One region of the Vibrio sp. 1249-1 genome, then DNA from elsewhere that is predicted to be linked to it. Evidence: predicted binding sites of a transcription regulator. Region 1 holds the regulator's gene; each other region holds the start of a gene.
What was found. The regulator MetJ, encoded in region 1, represses methionine synthesis genes. The targets are predictions, from matches to a motif close to TTAGACNTNTANANGTCTAA.
Positions count from the first base shown of each region.

Region 1 (2,259 bases):
ATGTAACTATCGAAAGGTGTGCCCGTTGCACCAATACAATTGCCCCACCATGCAAGCTCTTCTGCATGCGCTTCTGTGTTGGTGATGATTACCCCACCAATTACGTCCGAATGACCGTTGATGTACTTTGTTGTGGAGTGGATAACAAAATCCGCACCTAGCTCTAAAGGTTTTTGGTACACGGGTGTCAAAAAGGTATTGTCCACCGCAACTAACGCGCCGATTTGTTTCGCTTTTTCACAAGTAGCTGCAATATCCACTACGCGAACCAGAGGGTTTGACGGAGTTTCTAGCAAAATGAGTTTTGGTTTTTGTGCCAATGCAGCATCTAAAGCCTGTTCGTCTGATTGATCGACAAACTGAACCTTAAAATCGCCTTTGTTAGCTCGGGTATTAAAAAGACGATAGGTACCACCATAACAATCGTGAGGAGCAATAATGAGATCATCTGGGCCGAGAAAAGCGGAAACCCATAAATTTAATGCCGACGTACCGCAATTAGTAACAACCGCTCCTTTTCCAGACTCGAGTTCAGATAGCGCACTTTCCAACAGTCCGCGGTTTGGATTACCAGATCGTGTGTAATCATACTTGGGCACTTCACCAAAAGCAGGAAAACCATAGTTAGTGGAAAGATAAATAGGTGGAACGACAGCATGATATTGGCTGTCTGATTCAATACCAGTGCGTACTGCAATGGTCGCAGGTTTGCGAGTGCTCATGGGTGTATCCTTTCACGGGTAATGACTTCTAAATAGGAATGCGCTATATCTAATGTGTAACATAAAGTGATCAACACGCTTCCTTTGCTGTTATGTTCACTTTACTCGTCAAAAAATGAGACGTCAACACTTCTAGACGTCTATATGTCTTTGCTTATGGCGGTAAATGCAGCTAAAATCAGCACCTAAATTATTTTTAACCGATTACATAAATGAAGGTGTGCAATGGCTGACTGGAATGGCGAATACATTAGCCCATATGCAGAGCACGGCAAAAAAAGCGAACAAGTAAAAAAAATTACCGTCTCTATCCCGCTAAAAGTTTTAAAGGTGCTAACTGATGAGCGTACTCGCCGTCAGATCAATAACTTACGCCATGCAACCAATAGCGAATTGCTATGCGAGGCATTTTTGCACGCGTACACAGGTCAGCCACTTCCGACAGATGAAGACCTTCGTAAAGACCGTCCTGATGATATTCCAACAGAAGTAAAAGCGCTGATGACGGAAATGGGCATCGAATTTGAGTCATTCGACGAAGAATAAAAAAGCCTGATAAGAGGTTTCAGGTAATAACTCTTGCCTCGAGCCAAATGAATGACATAAAAATGGGACGCAATAGCGTCCCATTTTTGTGTATCACATCTGAAAGATATATTACTCTGCCATGTAGTTTTCAGGCATCTCGATACGAGCTACACCTGAATTAACCGCCGCCTGAGCAACCGCTTTTGCAACACGTGGTAGCAAACGTGAATCCATTGGTTTTGGAATAATATAGTCCGCACCAAACTCTAGCTTATCAACACCTGCAGCCTTCAATACGGCTTCAGGTACAGGCTCTTTTGCTAGCTCACGAATCGCCTCAACGGCTGCAAGTTTCATTTCATCATTGATTTCACTTGCACGCACATCAAGAGCACCGCGGAAAATGAATGGGAAACACAATACGTTGTTAACTTGGTTAGGATAATCACTACGGCCAGTGCCCATGATCAAGTCATCACGAACTGCGTGAGCAAGTTCCGGCTTGATTTCAGGATCCGGGTTAGAACATGCGAATACGATTGGCTTATCTGCCATCAACTTCAACGCTTCCGCTGGCAATAGGTTTGGACCAGATACACCTAGGAACAGATCTGCACCTTCAATCACGTCTTCTAGTGTGCGCTTATCTGTATTGTTCGCAAATAGCTGCTTATATTCATTAAGATCATCACGACGAGTGTGAATCACACCTTTGCGATCTAGCATGTAGATTTTTTCGCGCATTGCGCCGCATTTGATCAGAAGCTCCATACACGCTACAGCGGCAGCGCCAGCGCCAAGACAAACAATTGTTGAATCTTCAAGTTTCTTACCTTGAAGTTCGATTGCATTCAGCATACCCGCTGCCGTTACAATAGCAGTACCATGTTGATCATCGTGGAATACTGGTACATCACAACGTTCAATCAGACGCTTTTCAATCTCAAAACAGTCTGGTGCTTTAATATCTTCAAGGTTAATACCGCCAAAAGTGTCTGCAATGCTCGCA
Region 1 covers NZ_JAWOWJ010000021.1:47,626-49,884, forward strand. Annotated here, with positions in the region: gene R7Z50_RS22390 (O-succinylhomoserine (thiol)-lyase) at 1-722, opposite strand, end outside; gene metJ (met regulon transcriptional regulator MetJ) at 948-1,268, shown strand; gene R7Z50_RS22400 (malic enzyme-like NAD(P)-binding protein) at 1,380-2,259, opposite strand, start outside.

Region 2 (2,259 bases), on a different contig from region 1:
GAGGTCGTACGGTGTTTGCTGATAAACACAGTAGTTCAGCCAGTTTAAAAAGAGGAGGTGTCCATGGCTTCTCCAGCTTGCAATTGGTGGGTTATCTGGGTTGTTGTTTGGGTAATAGTTGACAGGAATAGCGGGCTCCATACCTTCGCTTAAATCTCGGATGTATTCATTATGTAAAGTGTGAGAATCATACTCAGGGTGTCCTGTGACAAAGACATTTCGTTTGTCTTTTGTGGTGGCCAAGTACACACCTGCGACATCCGATGTCGCTAAAATGTCTAAGTCAGTATGCTCTTCTAGAAAGTGAGGCGAAAAATCTGCGTAACGCGAGTGAGGAGCCAAAAACGTGTCATCAAATCCGCGTAAGATAGGGTGAAACTGATGATGGATTTGATGATGATACACGCCTGAAAGTTTTTCTTTACGCGTTTTTTTAGGTAGATCGTAGAGTAGCTTTAACCCTGCTTGCGCAGCCCAGCAAACATAAAGAGTGGATGTCACATGATCTTTTGCCCACTCCATGATGGTTTTGAGATGATCCCAATAAATGACATCTTCAAATTGCACCAAACCTAATGGAGCCCCAGTAATGATCATGCCATCGAAGTTTTTATCTCGCACCATTTCAAATTGGCGATAAAACGTGTCTAAATGTTCAGTTGGCGTATTTTTACTCGGGCGGTTATCAATGCGCAGTAATTCGACGTTAACCTGTAGTGGGCTGTTTGAGAGTAGACGCAGAAACTGAGTTTCAGTCTCTATTTTTTTTGGCATCAGATTAAGGATCAGCACTCTTAAAGGACGTATTTCCTGACTCGCTGCACGCGTTTCACTCATCACGAAGATGTTTTCTGTCCTTAATACATCGGTAGCTGGTAATTGATCTGGAATTCTAATTGGCACGACTTTCTCTCCCTAAGCATAGTCAATCTAGACGTCTATACTTCTAAAGCTAACTTAATTAAGTTTAGATGTCGATACGAAATCCGACTTTTCAATCTACTCTTTACATTATGGTAAACCGTACTCGGGGTTGTCACACAATTGTGACTAAAGCAGAGTTTCTGATGAGATAGGTTTGAAACGCAGTGTGTACTATTTGCTGGTAATTATGCGATCACGTTAATATGTGAAGGTGACTTCGTAGTAAGGAAGTCTCAAATTAATGAGCCATACTAAAAACAATCAGCTCACCATTTTGCATTAATGTGCATGTTTGGAAACATCGTCAGTGGAGGACATTATGTTCGGTATTTTCAAGAGAAAGACAAAGATTCAGAGCATCGCTCAAGAAGTTCCTTGCGTGCTACTGCATTCGTTTGGTGATAAAGACATTTATACGCCGGAAGAGATTGATCAAGCTCTTCAAAAGCTGGGTTATGATAAGAGCAAGGATATCAGTCATTATCAGTATGCGTATGGAATGTTTGCCGATGAAGCCTCTTACGAGCTCCTAGAACTAACGGATGAGCTAGGTAATTATGGTCATTTCCAACGTGAAGTAGGTAAGATGCTACTCAATACACCTGAGCCGATTGATATGCATATCTACTTTGAAATTTCTCGTCAGCACCAAAACGTCAGCCTTTCACCTGGTCATCAAAAAGTAAGCGAAAGTGATGGTGTGTAAACATCGTTAGTGGTATTCCATCGTGAGATGAGTTGGGTATAATGCGCGGCCTAATTATCCGGACATGTTGTCGGTTACATTTCTGTTGAGCGTTAATGCCTTATGTTCAAAATGCTTGTCTCTATGCCACCAATGTTGGCGCTGTCGATAGCGATTGTATGTGAAGTGATTGCCACTTCTTATATTCCCAAAACAGAGCAATTTACGAAAGTAATGCCGAGCACAGTCGTTTTGATTGGTTACGGCATCGCTTTCTTCTTGCTTTCCGTCACAGTGCAAACAATGCCTGTCGGGGTTGTTTATGCCATATGGAGTGGTGCTGGGATCGTTTTGGTTGCGACGGTTGGTTACTTTGTTTACGGACAGCGTCTAGACTTACCAGCCCTAGTTGGTATTGGGTTTATCATCGCTGGTGTGTTGATCGTAAATTTATTATCCAAAACAGTAGGGTACGAATAACGCCACTCTACTTGTTAAGTGAATAAGAAGCCGCAGCGAGAAATTGCTGCGGCTTTTTAGTGCAAATTCAATCGCTAATGGCGAGTATTGATATGATGTCTTATTGTTGCATTCATCACGGTCGCATTATGTGATTGAAAAACAGGCATTATTTAGCGCATTGAAAATAC
Region 2 covers NZ_JAWOWJ010000002.1:488,280-490,538, forward strand. Annotated here, with positions in the region: gene metA (homoserine O-acetyltransferase MetA) at 1-903, opposite strand, end outside; gene R7Z50_RS05685 (DUF6559 family protein) at 1,244-1,630, shown strand; gene R7Z50_RS05690 (DMT family transporter) at 1,754-2,089, shown strand.
Region 2: a site for MetJ is predicted at 931-950, ahead of metA (homoserine O-acetyltransferase MetA). Genes of this name have one in related genera too.

Region 3 (2,259 bases), on a different contig from region 1:
CACGCCAGCAGACAGCACCCACCCCTCCGGTAGTTTGGCAACCACGTCGTCAAGCTGCTGAGGCGCGGCAGATAAATCGATATGTAAACCATCCACTGGTAGCTTTACAATTTTGTCTAGCGTATCGCTTATAGAGTCAAAGTACGTCGTTAGCAGCACTTTTACATCGCTTCGAATCACTTGGTACGCTAGCTTGAACGCATCAGCCCATTTGCTTTCTAGCTCCAGTGACAAAATTGGCTCATCAATCTGAACCCACTCAACACCTTGACTTGCGAGCTTTGCCAAAATAGCTTGGTAAGCCGTAAGCAATCGTGGCAGTAGCGTCAGGCGATCGAACCCTTCTTCTACCTCTTTACCTAAGTAAAGATAACTGACTGGACCAAGCAAAACTGGCTTCACTTTATGCCCAGCTTGGGTTGCTTCGTTGACTTCTTCAAACAGTTGAGGCCAACTCACTTCAAATGTATCGTCCTTGCTAAATTCAGGTACGATGTAGTGGTAGTTTGTGTTGAACCATTTAGTCATATCCGATGCTGCAGCGCCCGCACAGCCGCAACCCGCTTGAGATTGACCGCGACCCACTTTGAATAGCGTATCCAAATCAGGGAAACCGTCTGCGTGACGTTTTGGCACGTGACCCAGTAACAACGTGGTCGTCAGTACATGATCGTACCAAGCAAAATCGCCAGCGGTGGTAAAACTCAAGCCAGCATCTGTTTGCGTTTGCCAGTTTTTAGCGCGCAGATCTGCTCCAACCTTTTTAAGCTCTGCTTGATCAATTTCTCCGCGCCAGTATTTTTCCTGAACGAATTTTAATTCTCGTTTTTCACCGATGCGTGGATAACCTAGTACGTGCGTTGTTGTAGCCATGTCCCTATTCCTTTTTCAATCTTGTTTAATTTGTTTGGGTCAGAGTATCTTTCGTCATGAAAGATGTCTGGATGGCTAAACTATCGCTCTCATCTGCGGTTTGAACAACGTCCATTTATTCAACTTGTTTATTAAAAAAATTCATCATGAGGCGACATGATTCGCAAATAAACACAACAAATAGACGTCTAGACGTTTACATATCCATTTTTTGTCGTTAAGTTATTTACACGATTGCTATTCTGTTCATAGCGAGCAACAAAGGATGAAAGGAATTCATGATAGAGCTAAAACATTTGCGGACACTCACTTCGCTTCGAGACACTGGCTCTCTAACGGCAACAGCGACCGCTTTACATCTCACTCAGTCGGCACTGTCTCATCAGATCAAAGATTTGGAGGCGCGAATTGGAGGGCAACTGTTCCTGAGAAAGACTCGTCCGGTGAAGTTCACTTCAGAGGGAGAAATCCTATTGCGTCTTGCAGAAGATATCCTTCCGAAACTCGCAAGAGCAGAAAATGATTTAGCGAGCTTGAAAGAAGACGTCAATGGCCGATTACATATGGCCATTGAATGTCACTCTTGCTTCCAATGGCTAATGCCTGCACTTAGGGAGTACCAACTTGCTTGGCCTAGCGTAACATTGGACTTTTCCTCTGGTTTTGGCTTTGAACCACTCCCAGCTCTATTGGCAGGCGAACTTGATCTCGTTATTACTTCCGATATCCAACCTCGATCTGAAGTCCACTACGAGCCTCTATTCGACTTTGAAATGCGTTTAATTACCGCAACCAATCACCCATTGGCGGAAAAAGAAATTATTGATCCGCAAGATCTCGCAGATCAAACCATGCTCTCTTATCCGGTTCAAAAACAAAGGCTGGACGTCGTAAAACACTTTCTTCAGCCAGCAGGAATAGAACCTGCGAAATGGAAGCAAGCCGACAACACTCTCATGTTAGTTCAGATGGTCTCTGCTGGATTAGGGGTGGCGGCACTACCCAATTGGGCGATTTCTGAATTTTCTCGCCAAGGTCTTATTACCAGTAAACCTTTCGGCCAAGGCTTATGGCGTCGCTTGTTTGCTGCAACGCGTCACTCAGAGAAAGAAAAGCGTTACTTACAAGCTTTTTTCGCAACCGCGAGGCTACAATGTAAAAGCCACCTTGACGGAATCAAGGTGGCTTAAAAGATTTGGATTATGAAAGGCTTAGCGTTGATATGCTTTAAATTGGTTAGTCAATGGATCGTACTGATAACCGAGCATATCAAGCTTGCCGACTACAGACTCTACATCCATCTCATACACTGATACTAACTCGTCAAAACTGTCGCACTCTAAACGTAGCTTTTCGTTGACGATACCTAGCAAAATAGTGCTGTCC
Region 3 covers NZ_JAWOWJ010000006.1:288,196-290,454, reverse strand. Annotated here, with positions in the region: gene metE (5-methyltetrahydropteroyltriglutamate--homocysteine S-methyltransferase) at 1-873, opposite strand, end outside; gene metR (HTH-type transcriptional regulator MetR) at 1,152-2,063, shown strand; gene R7Z50_RS13745 (DUF4250 domain-containing protein) at 2,085-2,259, opposite strand, start outside.
Region 3: a site for MetJ is predicted at 1,054-1,073, ahead of metE (5-methyltetrahydropteroyltriglutamate--homocysteine S-methyltransferase). Genes of this name have one in related genera too.